Regions from separate parts of the Bacillus sp. 179-C3.3 HS genome, predicted to be linked through region 2. Evidence: riboswitches for the same ligand, from Rfam matches in the RefSeq annotation. Region 2 holds a riboswitch; the other holds the start of a gene.

Region 1 (7,594 bases), on a different contig from region 2:
CTCTTCATCAGTTAAATCATACTTTTCTGATAATGAACTTGGTAGTTTTGCAATATCCCAATGTTCATAAATGACACCTTGTTCTTCTAAATATGCCTGAACTTCTTGTTCGTTTTCAAGTAATGTTTTCTCTTCATTATGAATATAAATTGTCGCCATATGTTTCTCCTCCTATGATCTAATAAGTTGGGATTGATAGAGTGATAATTTCAAATGATAACTACATAAAAACTCATATGCCTCTAACACACGCTTTGCTTCAAATGCTGTTTTTCCCCACACCGTAATGCCATGATTACGTATGAGTACAGCTCCTGATTCGTTACCTTCACTTAGATGTGCAGCAAATTGTTCAGCAAGATGCGGGATATGTGCTGGGTTTTCTATAATAGGTAGAGCGACTTCTGCCTCCTCTTCCCAATAACCAAGCGCTTTAATGATTTCGTTGCCTTTAAACCGAATTTCTCCTTGATCCCCATATAGCTCAGATATCACATTATTATCAATTGTGTGCACATGGAGACAGCAGCCTGCATTCGTCCGTTCATACAAGTAGGTGTGAAGCAATGTTTCGGCTGATGGTCTAAGCGTTTCGCCCGGTTCAACTGGCTGACCTTGTGCATCAACAAGCACAAAATCTTCGTTTGTTTCTTTTCGTTTATCCTTCCCGCTTGCCGTCACCAAGAATGTGATTGGGTCATCCGACACCTTGATGGATAGATTTCCGCTTGTTCCAAAGAACCAGTCTCTTTGTGCCAGTTCACGTTTGACTTCGGCTAACTCCTGCCAGCGTTTACTCTTTGTCTCTCCCATTCCTTCACTTCCTTTATTTGTGCGAATTGCGCTTTTAGATCAATAAATGTTTCATACTCTTGGTGGATGACGTTCATTTCTTTACATTCATTCAGTAAATAATCACGGGCAAATGTGAAATCAGCATGCTTTGCCGCCTCTATATCTGTGACCGAATCTCCAATCATGATAATAAAGTCATTCTCATCGGTCAGCTGTCGAATAATGGACGGCTTACAACAGCCACAGCCATTTTGGCATTGCGAATCACAGGCAAAAGGCCATTCAATTTGAATACGCTCCTTTTGAAACGACGCATGATTGCAATAAATAGATTGCTTCTCTACAATGCCCTCAAGTACTGGGTAGACAAAAAAGTCCATTCCTCCGCTTAACACATAAAAAGGAATGTCAGCTTTTTTTAAATAAGCGACAAATTCTTCAAATCCTTCTCGAATCTCTGTATCTTGTAAAATAAACGATTGTATCGCTTCCTTCTGATCACTGTCTAGTAATTGAAACATTCGTCCGACACCTTCTTGAATGGTGATCTCCTTTGACAAAACAGCGTCTTTTAGCTTCGTCCATTCGCTAGGTGCAAACTGTTTCATGATCCTGATAATATTATCGTTTTTCGTGATCGTTCCATCAAAATCACAACATACAATTGGCCTTTTCATCTAATCCTCTACCCTTCCCCAAAGATCAAGTGCTGCTTGTAAGTCTGAACAAGAGGATGCCTGCTGTTCAACCGGAATATCATTTATTACAGCATCAATGATTGATCTAAATGCTTTGCCACCGCCGATGGCTCCACGTGGATGTCCATGAATCCCTCCACCTGCATTGATCACATGGTCGATTCCGAAATCTTTGATTAATTGCGGTACCATGCCAGGGTGAATGCCAGCTGATGGGACAGGGAATGTTCGCTTTACGGTGTCCTCTTTCAGACAAGCTTCATAGATTCCAAGCGCCTCTGCTTTCGGAAGTGCGACAGAGCCATAAGGAGATGGAAATAGACTCAGATCGGCGCCTGCATATCGATTGAGGGTTCCTAAAAGAAGAGACGTTGAGAATCCATATTCAGGAGACGATGTGTATGCCCCGCTCACTGCTGGATGAGCCATGATCGGCAAATGAATCTCTGAATCTTCCGCTAAACTTTGCATCACATCAAGCCCATAGGCATGGACGTTAAACAGCAACGCATCAGCCCCAAGTTCGGCTGCCTTTAAGGCTTTATCTCTTAGATCAAAGGTTCTGCCAGTGAGATTGACTGCATAGAGCGTGCGGTGACCTGTCTCTTCATAGGTTTCCTTTAAGATCCTCTTTCCTTCTTTGATTCGATCTTCAAAAGGAGCGAGTGGACTTTCAAATAAGATTTCATCATCCTTAATGAAGTCAACGCCGCCTAACGCTTGCAGTCGAAGTTGTTCATTTAAATCCGCCATATCACGACCGATCACGCCTTTAAAAATACTCATTAATAACGGACGATCATACACATTTAGCTTCTTTCGAATGCCTTCAATTCCGAATACCGGTCCTGGTAGGTTTTTCTTAAACGCCGTAGAGAATTCGATGTCAACAAGCTTTATTTTCCCGTCCAATGATAACTTCCCGAAAATCGTCGTTAAAACGGCTGGTATATCTGCTGAGAAGTTTGCCTCCGGGTATGCAATGGTCACCTCTGATTGAAACAATCCATTTGGTGTTGCGGCAAACTTCTCATTGACGTTGACCACACGGCCTTTATGTTTTTTGAGCTGCTCCTTTTTGAGCTGCGGCAAATCTGTCCATGATCCGACCGTTAATCCAAGCGCGATCTGCTCCGCTTTCCGGTCCATCTCTTCATTCTCTCGATGTGTTAGTACATATGTCGCCAGTAATTCACTCACTAGGAATCCCCTTTCAATTGCGTCCTGCTTATGTTCAAACAAAAAAACCTCTTTCAGTGCTAGATCAGCGCCTTAAAGAGGTTTCGTATCATTCATCCGAATCTTATCTCTCAGCGCCTGCTGCAAGAATTAGCACCGTGCTTCATGGAAGTCGGTTGCCGGGCTTCATTGGGCTAGTCCCTCTGCCTACTCTTGATAAGAATATTCAATTTTCTTAAATGTTGCCTGAATTATCGCATCGTTCTTTTACGTTGTCAATGACTTTTTTTCAAACAAACCTAACGCAGCAATTCGTTTCACTGCTTCTTTTAGCCGTTCCTCACTTGTTAAAAGACCCACTCTCACGTAGCCTTCACCGTGAGACCCAAAACCGTTTCCTGGTGCAACGACCACATGCGCTTTTTCTAATAATAAGTCCGAAAAAGATTCCGATGTATATCCATCTGGCACCTTTAACCAAGCAAAAAATGATCCCTTCGGTGCCTGAACGTCCCAGCCAATCTCCTTGCAGGCTGCAATCCAAGTATTGCGCCTTTTTTCGTATCGTTCATTTTGTTCCTGTACACATGTTTGATCAGCTAATAGTGCTGTCGCTGCTGCGTCTTGTGTTGCTTTAAAAAGGGAAACAAACATATGATCCTGATATCGCTCAATGGCTTCAATCACAGACGGATTCCCGACAGCAAAACCGACGCGCCAGCCAGCCATATTATATGTTTTAGACAATGTATATATTTCAATTCCTATGTCTTTGGCGCCATCTATTTGCATAAAGCTCACTGGTTGATCTCCATCGAATCCAATGCCACCATATGCAAAGTCATGGACAATACATATCTCGTGGTCTTTTGCCAAAGTGACTGTTTTTTCAAAAAAGGCACGATGGGCCGTTGCACCCGTTGGATTGTTTGGATAATTTAAGTACATCAATTTTGCTTTCTCCTTATGATCATCTGACAATTGATCATAATCAGGTAAAAAATCATTTTTTTCGAGTAGAGGCATTGTCACCATTTCAGCTCCGGCAAGCACAGCGCCCGACCAATAATCAGGGTAGCCTGGATCTGGAACGAGGAGTGTATCACCAGGATTCAGTAAGCATTGGGGTAATTCAACAAGCCCTGCTTTACCACCAAATAAAATCGCAACCTCCGATGTCGGATCAAGGGTAACGCCATACTCTCTTTCATAAAAGGTAGCGGCAGCCTCTTTTAATTCTGTCGTTCCTCGGAATGAAGAATATTGATGATTTTCAGGCTTTTCTACCGCTTCTTGCATGGCTTTCACTATATGTGGCGGAGTTGGCTGATCAGGATTTCCCTGACCTAAATTAATGATATCTGCCCCTTCCTGCATCTTTTTCTGCACTTTTTGGACAAGCGATGCAAAGAACTGCTTAGGTAATTTTCTCAACACATCTGATTGCTGAAATTCCATTTTTTCACCTTCTATTCAAGTTACGTAACAATAAACTCACTGTAATGGATTGTTTTATGAATTGTAAAGCAATTTCGAAAAAAGATTGACACGCGAAGATCAGTTCTGATAATATCTTGAATTAAGAAATGTGACAGATGAAAAACAATTACATATTGATTTCTCTTATCGAGAGTTGGGCGAGGGATTTGGCCTTTTGACCCCAACAGCAACCGACCGTTAATACCACTGTGAAGTGGGGCGCAGCATGATCGCGCCAAGACGACAGTCTTATAGGGCACGGTGCTAATTCCATCAGACGTATGTGCTGAGAGATAAGAGAGGCTTTGTGCACACACACATATCAAGCCTCTTTCTCTCAGGAGAAAGAGGCTTTTTTATATGATTTGGAGGGGAAACATTTGGTTACATTGACAGCATCGTATGAAGAATTAACAGAGAGTTCGGCAGTCGCACTGGCTATTAGACTTGGACTGATTCAAGAAAGCAGTCATTTGACATGTACCGAAATTGGTGACGGAAATTTAAATTATGTCTTTCATATTTTTGATCATAAGCATGAAAAAGGATTGATCATTAAACAGGCATTGCCATATGCAAAAGTTGTAGGTGAAAGCTGGCCACTGACATTAGACAGGGCACGAATTGAAAGCACGGCTCTCATTAAGCAATCTGAATATGCACCACATCTCGTGCCAGAAGTGTACTATTCTGACACAAACCTAGCCGTAACAGTCATGGAGGATCTTTCACACTTAGAAATCGTCAGAAAAGGGCTAATTGCGGGAAAACAATATCCGAATTTATCAAATGATGTAGGGGAATTTTTAGGGAAAACGTTATTTTACACGTCTGACTTCGCGACTAACCCTAAAATTAAAAAACAATATGTGAAGCAGTTTACCAATCCTGATCTTTGTGACATTACAGAAAAACTTGTGTTCACAGACCCTTTTTTCGATAGTGAAACAAATGATTTTGAAGAAGCGTTAAGAGAGGATGCTGAAAAACTTTGGGCGGATTTAGAACTGCAAGCAAAGGCAGCGGAGCTAAAGCGAATTTTCTTAACATCTGCTGAAACACTCGTGCACGGAGATCTTCATACTGGGAGTATTTTTGCAAATGTGCATGAAACAAAGGTGATCGATCCAGAATTCGCCTTTTATGGACCATTCGGATTCGATATTGGTCACTTTATAGCCAATCTCCTCTTAAATGCTTTATCCCGTGAGAATAAACAAGATCAACAGCCTCTTTTTGATCATGTTGAAAATGTTTGGTCTACGTTTACAGAGGTTTTCAGAAAAGCATGGAAGGAAGATAGCATCGAGGCATTTAGTGTATCAGACAGCTTTTTAGAAACAACCTTTGACCGTATTTTAAAAGAAGCAACCGGCTTCGCTGGCTGTGAGCTCATCCGCCGAACGATTGGTCTTGCCCATGCAGCTGATTTAGATGCCATTTCTTCACCAACAAGACGGATCAAACAGAAAAAAGCAGCACTTACGCTCGGCCAAACATTCATCAAACAATACGATACAGTGGAAACAGCGTCTGACCTCGTCGCCTTATTCCAACAATCTGTAAAGGAGTGACGAGATTTGTCAAAAGAATTTGAAGTTCCTCGTTCAGTTGAATGGGAAGAAAATCACATCAAAATATTAAATCAACAAAAATTACCGGCTGACACGGTATTTGAACACTTATATACGAAGGAAGATGTATTTGATGCCATCGTCACATTAAAAGTGCGTGGCGCACCTGCTATTGGCATTACGGCTGCCTTTGGGCTCGCATTAAGCGCCCAAAGCATAGACACAGATGAAATAGACGTATTCAAGAAAGAAGTAGCGCGTTTAAGGGAATATCTCAATGGGGCTCGTCCAACTGCCGTGAATCTCGCTTGGGCATTAGACAGACTGTTACAGCGCATTGAACGCGCCGCTTCTGTGAATGCAGCCAAAACAGATCTTGTGCATGAAGCCATTCAAATTCAAATTGAAGATGAAGAAACGTGCCGACAAATCGGTCATAATGCACTCCAGCTCTTTAAATCTGGTGACCGAATTATGACCATTTGTAATGCGGGATCCATCGCAACTAGCCGCTACGGAACAGCACTCGCCCCTTTTTACTTAGCAAAAAAGAAAAACCTTGATCTTCATATTTATGCGTGTGAGACACGTCCTGTCCTGCAAGGAGCAAGGTTGACCACATGGGAATTGATGCAAGGCGGTGTGGATGTCACGCTCATTACGGATAACATGGCAGCCCATACAATGAAAGAAAAACAAGTCTCTGCAATCATTGTTGGAGCCGATCGAATCGCTCGAAATGGTGATACAGCAAATAAAATCGGCACCCTAGGTCTTGCCATCTTAGCAAAACACTATCAAATTCCGTTTTTTGTCGCGGCACCTCTTTCAACCTTTGATGTATCGATTGATCACGGATCTGATATTCCGATTGAAGAACGAGACCCCCAAGAAGTGAAAACTGTAAACGGCATACAAATAGCACCACCTGATGTCCAGGTATTCAATCCTGCCTTTGATGTCACGCCACATGAACTCATTTCAGGGATCATTACAGAGAAAGGGATCATTACTTCTAACTATAAAGAAGAGATCGATGCTCTATTTTCAGAAAGCCTCACTTTAGCGTAGCCTCAGTTGATTTTCGTACGGAACTCCGTGGAGTTCCGTTTATTTAATCCCAATGATTAATGGGTTTCCAATAAGCCAATTGCTTGAATTCAGCACGATTTAATTGTGATGTCTGTAGCAGGTTTTGGTCCAAAGGAACATTGAGTTTATCTAAATCGATGATGCCCATCAAATTGTGCAATGTTCGACGGGGATTGCGGAGGAGTGAAATCAATGATTTCCCCACGACGACGACAGGCAAAATCGAAGCAAAGTTGTTTAAAAAGCTTCCCGTCTACTTGTGTAGGTGCATTGTCTTCAGAATCATAAAAGCCTGTAATTCCATTATGTAATATCAATTTGTATACACCACCGTCATTTTGAAAATCACAAGAATATGCCATTTCCCCTAATCACATGATCTGATCATAAAAAGCGCGATGTTCTGATTACTTAAGAGCACCGCGCTTTTTTGTCTGGATTGTTTTCGCTACTATTTCTTTCTTTTGTTCCTCTGTTAATATGTTCATTTTGACACACAATGACGTCATGGCATAAATCTTTTCTTTTTTACCCCCAAACATTGTAGCGGCCTCCTTTTTCCCTCGACCAACTTTTTTAGCTTAGTAAAAGGATATGTCGTTTGCTAAACATTTGGAACAGGTCAATCGATTTATTTTTTGATAAATGGGATCCGTTCTAATTCTAGCAGAACTTCTTTTATCTCCGTCTTCGACCCTGCATAACCAGTTAGTGAGCGGTCTTTTCCAATCACCCTGTGGCATGGAACCAAAATTGGCAGGGCATTTCGCCGATTGG
Region 2 (7,594 bases):
TCGGCAGATCCTGTTCATATTGGCGAAACCATGATTCTAGCCGGGGCACACGTTCATGAGGAACAACGTGCTTATGTACTTGCAAATCACTATAGTAATCGCAAAGCGTATGTAAATAAGGCTGAATGATCGGATAATGCGCTACGCGTGACAGCACGTTTTGACATGTACGCACGAGCGCATGTAAATACCCATGATCCTCTTGCTCCTCACGGAATTGATAATACGGTTTGAGCTCAGCATGAATATCAAGCGCATCTCTCATTGCTTGATGCAGCATATGAAAGTCCTTTGGGTCAAGCGATGTACTGCGGTCACATAGGTTATCTAAGTAATCGCTGATCGTTTGGTACGCCACAATAAATTCAATACAAGTCTCCTTCTCTTCACCTGCTAGTAGAGATAAGATGCCTCCACCTTCACAATGAAATGTTTTACTGGAAATACTCGCTAGTGCCTGCGTTCTCAGTTCTTCATTTTCAATCATTTCTGCATGAGCTCGCCACTTATTTAGCTCCTGATGTACAAGCGGAAAAATATCTTTATACACCCTCGTCATCAGTGCAAATGGACGCTCTGGTACTGACAAATCAATCCACCCCCAACTTTAGCTGACAATCAAATATATTGATCTGTAAAGGCTCTTGCCGCCTTAAACACATCTTCTCGTTCCGGCTCGTTAAAAATTTCGTGATACAGTCCTTCCCATTCACGGTATGATTTATTCAATGATTCAATGCCATTAAACCACTTGACCACTTTTGTTTGATCAACAATTTTATCATCACCCGCTTGCATTAAGAGCAAAGGAATCGCCTTAAACGCGTTTGTTGGTTGCATTGCTGCATCAATATTTTTAACAAGCTCTCGGTACCATCTCACCGACACCTTTGTCACATAAAGAGAATCATTGGAGTCTGCTTCAATGACATCCTGATTACGTGTCGCCAGTTCAATTGAAAGCCCAGACTCCACCTTAAAAGATGGTGCCAACACATTTAGCCCTTTTGATGCAAAATCCATCAGCTTTTTCGGTTTAAATTGCAGACCTAAACAAGGTGATGATAAAATAAGGCCATCAATCTTCGTATGGGTATACTGCTTGACCCATTCAATGGAAACGAGTCCACCCATACTATGACCAAGTAAAAATGTAGGAAGCCTAAATGACTTTGCATGGTCAATCCATTCATCTACTGTATCAATGTATTCTTGAAATGAGCGAATGTGGCCCCGCGCTCGTGTCGAAGTTCCTTGTCCAGGCAAATCACCCATGACAACGTGATAGCCTGCATTTCGCCACATTTCAATGAGCCATTTATAACGGCCATGATATTCACTTGCACCATGTACAATCACAATTGTGCCTACTGGTCTTTCAGCATGCCACGTCCACATAGTAAACACCTCACACATGTTGTATTTAGAAAGGAAGTCGAAAAAAGTGATATATCCATATCATCAGTTTACACCTGAGATTCATGAAACGGTCTTTGTTGCAGATAACGCCACCATTACAGGTGATGTTACCATCGGAGAATATTCAAGTGTTTGGTTCCAAACCGTCATCAGAGGGGACGTTGCCCCTGTCAGAATCGGAAAGAACGTCAACATTCAAGATTTATCCTGTCTGCATCAAAGCCCTGGAAAAACACTTCTTATTGAAGATGGTGCTACCATTGGACACCAAGTTACATTACATAGCTCTATTATTCGAAAAAATGCCCTCATTGGCATGGGGTCCATCATTCTTGATGGTGCGGAGATTGGTGAAGGTGCCTTTATCGGTGCAGGCAGCCTTGTCCCGCAAGGTAAAGTCATCCCAAAAGGATCACTCGCTTTTGGTCGTCCAGCCAAAGTTGTTCGTTCTTTAACAGATGAAGACATTCAAGATATGGACCGTATTCGTAGAGAATATGTAGAAAAAGGGCAATACTATCGTTCCCTTTTATCTCGTTAACATCATACGTCTATCTTCACTTTATCATGTTTTTTTCAGTATATTAAGCAATAACTATGAATCACTTGTTATTTTACCCTTCCGCTTCACTTTCTATCATGACAAAAAAGGTTTTCAGCTTAACGCTGAAAACCTTTTTTATTAACTAAAAATCACTTCTTTTGGTTGATGATTCAACTGTTCTGGATCAATACTGCGCTCGACAAATATGCTATGCCAAATCATAAAGATCAAGACAGTCCAAATTTTACGGCTGTGGTCAGCTTTACCAGCACAATGTTCATTTAATAAATGTAGAACATATTCTTTGTTCAAATATTCATCCGTTTGGCTATTTTGAATGATGTCTTTCGCCCAAGCGTTCATCTCATTTTTCAGCCAATGACGAATTGGAACAGGGAAACCTAATTTTTTACGATTTAACACATGGTCTGGCACAATGCCTTCTGCTGCTTTACGCAATAAATACTTTGTTGTCCCATCTTTTGTTTTCAGCTCTTCTGGAATTTTAGAAGCCGCTTCAAAAACGACCTTATCAAGGAATGGTACACGAAGTTCTAGGGAATTCGCCATCGTCACTTTGTCTGCTTTCAGCAAGATATCACCACGCATCCACGTATGAATATCAACATATTGCATTTTGTTAATATCACTGTAGCCAGCACTCTCTTGGAAATATGTTTTTGTGATGTCACGATAGGTGACGTTCGGATCGTACTGCTTTAAGAGTTTTTTCTTCACTGGTTCTTCAAAGATTTTTGCATTCCCAATATATCGGTCCTCTAGCGGTGTACAGCCACGTTCGATAAAGCTTTTCCCTTTCATTCCCTCTGGCATTAAACGCGAGAGACGAAGAAGAAGCTTTTTCAACATAGATGGAACAGATTCAAACGGTTTTAGAGAAAGGGGCTCACGGTAAATGTTATATCCACCGAATAGCTCATCCGCTCCTTCACCAGAAAGCACAACAGTTACTTGTTTCTTCGCTTCTTTTGCAACGAAATAAAGAGGAATCGCCGCCGGATCAGCTAAAGGATCATCCAAATGCCAAACAATTTTCGGAAGCTCGTTCATATACTCCTCTGGAGAGATCACAGCACTAAAGTTTTGTAAGCCAAGCTTATCAGCTGTTTCCTTCGCTACATCAACCTCACTAAAGCCGTCTTGCTGGAAGCCAACTGAGAACGTTTTGAGATCAGGGTGAAATTCTTTGGCTACAGAAACAATGAAAGAAGAATCAATTCCACCTGATAAGAATGAACCAACAGGCACATCACTTCTCATGTGCACTTTCACAGAATCGTAAATTGCTTCTCGCACTTCTTGGATTAATTTCTGCTCTTGTGTTTGTTCAGGCTTAAATTGCACTTTCCAATAGGTCTTGAATTGGATGTCTTGTCCAGGGCGCAATGTGAACTGATGACCTGGCTCCACTTTATGCACATTTTGGTCAAGTGTATTTGGCTCAGGAACGAACTGGAAAGACATATATTGCTGCAAAGATGTCTTATCAAATTCAATGTCCTCATTTACAGCCATTAAGCTTTTACGTTCAGAAGCAAAGTACACTTGCTCGTCCTTGTGTGTAACATATAGCGGTTTGATTCCAAAAGGATCTCTGGCGCCATATAGCAACTGCGCTTCTTTATCCCAGATCAAAAACGCAAACATTCCTCGAAGCTTTGAAGCTGCTTCTTCCTTGTAGTGACGATATGTGGCAAGAAGGACTTCCGTATCAGAATCTGTACTGAATGTATAGCCTTCTTTTACAAGCTCTTCTTTCAGCTCCACATAGTTATAAATTTCTCCGTTAAACACAATCCAGTATTTCTCATCTTCATAAGAAAGTGGCTGTTTTCCGTGTTCCACATCTATAATACTTAAACGTCTAAATCCAAATCCTACATGTTCATCATGAAAATATCCCTCATCATCCGGACCACGGTGAACGATGAGACCATTCATTTGTTTTATCAATTCTTCTTGTTCAGTAGTATCGGACAATGGACGGTGATTAAATACACCAACAAACCCACACATATTATTGCCTCCACGTCATGTTATTTCTTAAAAGTAAACCTCTAATTAGACAGTATTTTGTCCTATTTTGTTTCACATTTTTAAGCTTTTTTTAAATTTTTTTAATCAAAAGGAAAACCGCTTAAATTAAGCGGTTTTTATGTTGTTATGATTGACCTAATGCTTCCTTGCGAAGCGTGTCGGCCTTATCTGTTTTTTCCCACGGTAGATCTAAGTCGTGTCGGCCAAAATGTCCATATGCAGCTGTCTGTTTGTAAATCGGACGGCGTAAATCAAGCATTTTAATAATGCCAGCCGGACGAAGATCAAAGTTCGCACGAACCACTTCAATTAATTTCTCTTCAGATGCTTTTCCTGTTCCGAACGTATCAATTGAGATGGATACAGGCTGTGCAACACCAATCGCATAGGCAAGTTGTACTTCACAAGAGTCCGCAAGACCCGCTGCTACGATGTTTTTCGCCACGTAACGGGCAGCATATGCTGCAGAACGGTCAACCTTTGTTGCATCCTTACCTGAGAAAGCACCGCCGCCATGACGTGCATAACCGCCATACGTATCGACGATGATTTTACGGCCTGTCAATCCAGCATCCCCTTGAGGTCCACCGATGACGAAACGGCCTGTTGGATTAATAAAGTATTTCGTCTCTTCATCAATCAATTGACTCGGAACAACAGGACCAATCACATGCTCTTTTAAGTCAGATTGGATTTGCTCCAGCGTCACCTCTGGTGCATGCTGTGTAGAGATAACCACTGTATCAATACGTACTGGTTTATTTTGATCGTCATATTCAACTGTTACTTGTGTTTTCCCATCTGGACGAAGATAAGCAAGTGTCTCATTCTTACGCACTTCCGTTAAACGACGAGATAATTTATGCGCGAGCGAAATCGGTAATGGCATGAGCTCTTCCGTTTCGTTATTGGCGAAGCCAAACATCAGCCCTTGGTCACCTGCACCGATCGCATCAATTTCTTCTTCAGTCATTGTTCCTTCACGAGCTTCAAGTGCTTTATCTACACCTTGTGCAATATCAGCTGACTGCTCATCAATCGACGTAAGAACTGCACATGTTTCCGCATCAAAACCATATTTCGCACGTGTGTAGCCAATTTCCTTAATGGTGTCACGTACCGTCTTTGGAATATCGACATAAGTAGACGTTGTGATCTCACCGCTTACTAATACAAGACCTGTCGTTACAGAAGTTTCACAAGCAACACGTGCATTCGGATCTTTCTTTAAAATTTCATCTAAAATGCTGTCTGAAATTTGATCACAGATTTTATCTGGGTGTCCTTCCGTTACTGATTCTGAAGTAAATAAACGACGATTTTGACTCATAATGGCTATTTCCTCCTGTACAAGACCACATCCTCCCAAGATGGGGCCTCCAATATGATACGGAACTCGTTCCCTCTTATATGAAACGTTTATATTAGAGATGTATTTGGCAATTTGTTCATATGAAATCCCGAAAATAAAAAAACCATTTCCATCATTGCGAGGAAAGGGTCAGAGATCGCATGCCTTTCACTCTTATCGCTCAAGGTGTTCTAGTGTACCTTGCATCAGGTTAGCACCTTGGTTTCTCAGGCACATTCATGCCTTTTTAAAAGAAACCGGTTGCTGGGCTTCATTGGGCCTGTCCCTCCACCAACTCGGGATAAGAGTATCCGTTCAATAAGATATCTTATCTTAAAACCCTGCATGATGTCAATGCTTCAAAGGATTTATCTCCTTTCTTTTTGACCCGTTTATTAGCATCACCAAAACGTATATTTTCATAGCAGAAATGAAAAAACACACACAAAAATATTCAAATAGTATAGACTATTATTATCAATGTGTTATACTAATCAAAAATAACCAAATTCAACGGTAAAGGAAGGGTTTTTTTATGAACTCAGTTGATTTAAAAGAAGATTTGCAGTCATTGCTCTCATTAGAAAATACGCACCAAAACTTATCTGTCCCGAAACTTGTTGAAAAGATTTTGGCACGCCATGAAGGCGTTTTAACATCAACTGGAGCTGTCCGCGCTACGACAGGTGCTTATACTGGACGTTCACCTAAAGATAAATTTATCGTAAGAGAAGAAAGCTCTGAGCATAAAATTGATTGGGGTTCTGTAAACCAACCAATCTCAAAAGACGCATTTGACCGTTTATATACAAAAGTTGTGTCATACTTAAAAGAACGTGATGAACTATTTGTATTTGAAGGATTTGCAGGTGCTGACGACAGATACCGCATGCCGATTACAGTCGTAAACGAATTTGCATGGCACAATCTGTTTGCCAAACAATTATTTATCAGACCTGACGGAACAACCCCTTCTTCAAAAGAGGAGCCTTTCACCATCTTATCTGCACCTCACTTCAAAGCAGATCCTGAAACAGATGGCACAAACTCAGAAACGTTCATTATCGTTTCTTTTGAAAAACGGACGATTCTCATCGGTGGAACAGAATATGCAGGAGAGATGAAAAAATCCATCTTCTCTGTCATGAACTACTTACTACCAGAACAAGATATTCTCTCGATGCACTGCTCAGCAAACGTCGGTCAAGAAGGCGATGTCGCATTATTCTTCGGTCTATCAGGGACTGGGAAAACAACGCTTTCTGCAAGCGCAAGTCGTAAGCTTATCGGGGATGATGAACACGGATGGTCTGGAACAGGCGTCTTTAATATTGAGGGCGGCTGCTACGCAAAATGCGTAAACTTAAGCGAAGAAAAGGAACCGCAAATTTACAAGGCGATCCGATTCGGTTCGGTTCTTGAGAATGTGGTGCTTGATGAAGAAACACGTGAAGCCGATTATGATGACACATTCTTTACTGAAAATACACGTGCTGCATATCCAATTGAGATGATTGATAATATTGTGAAACCAAGCATCGCAGGACATCCATCTGCCATTGTCTTTTTAACAGCTGATGCATTTGGCGTCTTACCTCCAATCAGCCGTTTAACAAAAGAACAAGCGATGTATCATTTCTTGAGCGGCTATACAAGTAAGTTAGCCGGAACAGAGCGCGGGATCACTTCACCAGAAACGACGTTCTCTACGTGCTTCGGTTCACCATTTCTTCCACTCCCAGCTCATGTATATGCGGAAATGCTTGGCAAAAAGATCGATGAGCACGGTGCAAAAGTATTTCTTGTGAATACAGGTTGGACTGGCGGAGGATATGGCATAGGTAAACGGATGAATCTAGCTCATACAAGAGCAATGGTTCAAGCGGCGATCGAGGGAGATCTTGACCAATCAGAAATGATCACGGACGAGATCTTCGGGTTACACATCCCGCTTCATATTCCTGGTGTACCAGATGAAGTGCTTCAGCCTTCTAAAACGTGGGCGGACCAAGATGCATATCAAGAAAAAGCGCGTTTCCTTGCCAACGAATTTAAAAAGAACTTCAAAAAATTCAGCCATGCGGCAAGTGATATTGAAGCAAATGGCGGACCACTCGTCTAACATGACGAAAGCTGAGGGAATTTTCCCTCAGCTTTTTTAATTCGTTGAATGCAATGACAAAAGGCGATACGTCACCTTCGTCACATCTTCAGTCAGTTCC

The links. Region 2 has a riboswitch for S-adenosylmethionine ahead of metK (methionine adenosyltransferase). Riboswitches for the same ligand answer to the same signal wherever they lie in the genome.
Region 1: it holds a riboswitch for S-adenosylmethionine, as region 2 does, so the genes downstream of both, mtnK (S-methyl-5-thioribose kinase) here and metK (methionine adenosyltransferase) in region 2, are expected to answer to the same signal.

Annotation. Positions count from the first base shown of each region.
Region 1 is NZ_JBFEFT010000002.1:189,056-196,649, forward strand. Features, by position in the region: gene AB1K80_RS02660 (1,2-dihydroxy-3-keto-5-methylthiopentene dioxygenase) at 1-159, opposite strand, end outside; gene AB1K80_RS02665 (methylthioribulose 1-phosphate dehydratase) at 172-813, opposite strand; gene AB1K80_RS02670 (2-hydroxy-3-keto-5-methylthiopentenyl-1-phosphate phosphatase) at 777-1,472, opposite strand; gene mtnW (2,3-diketo-5-methylthiopentyl-1-phosphate enolase) at 1,473-2,693, opposite strand; SAM riboswitch class I at 2,794-2,895, opposite strand; gene AB1K80_RS02680 (pyridoxal phosphate-dependent aminotransferase) at 2,940-4,130, opposite strand; SAM riboswitch class I at 4,293-4,451, shown strand; gene mtnK (S-methyl-5-thioribose kinase) at 4,532-5,725, shown strand; gene mtnA (S-methyl-5-thioribose-1-phosphate isomerase) at 5,732-6,796, shown strand; gene AB1K80_RS02695 (hypothetical protein) at 6,943-7,179, opposite strand; gene AB1K80_RS02700 (hypothetical protein) at 7,225-7,359, opposite strand; gene AB1K80_RS02705 (methylated-DNA--[protein]-cysteine S-methyltransferase) at 7,449-7,594, opposite strand, start outside.
Region 2 is NZ_JBFEFT010000003.1:27,832-35,425, reverse strand. Features, by position in the region: gene AB1K80_RS03280 (tetraprenyl-beta-curcumene synthase family protein) at 1-589, opposite strand, end outside; gene AB1K80_RS03275 (alpha/beta hydrolase) at 619-1,398, opposite strand; gene AB1K80_RS03270 (gamma carbonic anhydrase family protein) at 1,445-1,960, shown strand; gene asnB (asparagine synthase (glutamine-hydrolyzing)) at 2,102-4,000, opposite strand; gene metK (methionine adenosyltransferase) at 4,146-5,351, opposite strand; SAM riboswitch class I at 5,544-5,680, opposite strand; gene pckA (phosphoenolpyruvate carboxykinase (ATP)) at 5,908-7,494, shown strand; gene AB1K80_RS03250 (DUF2584 domain-containing protein) at 7,531-7,594, opposite strand, start outside.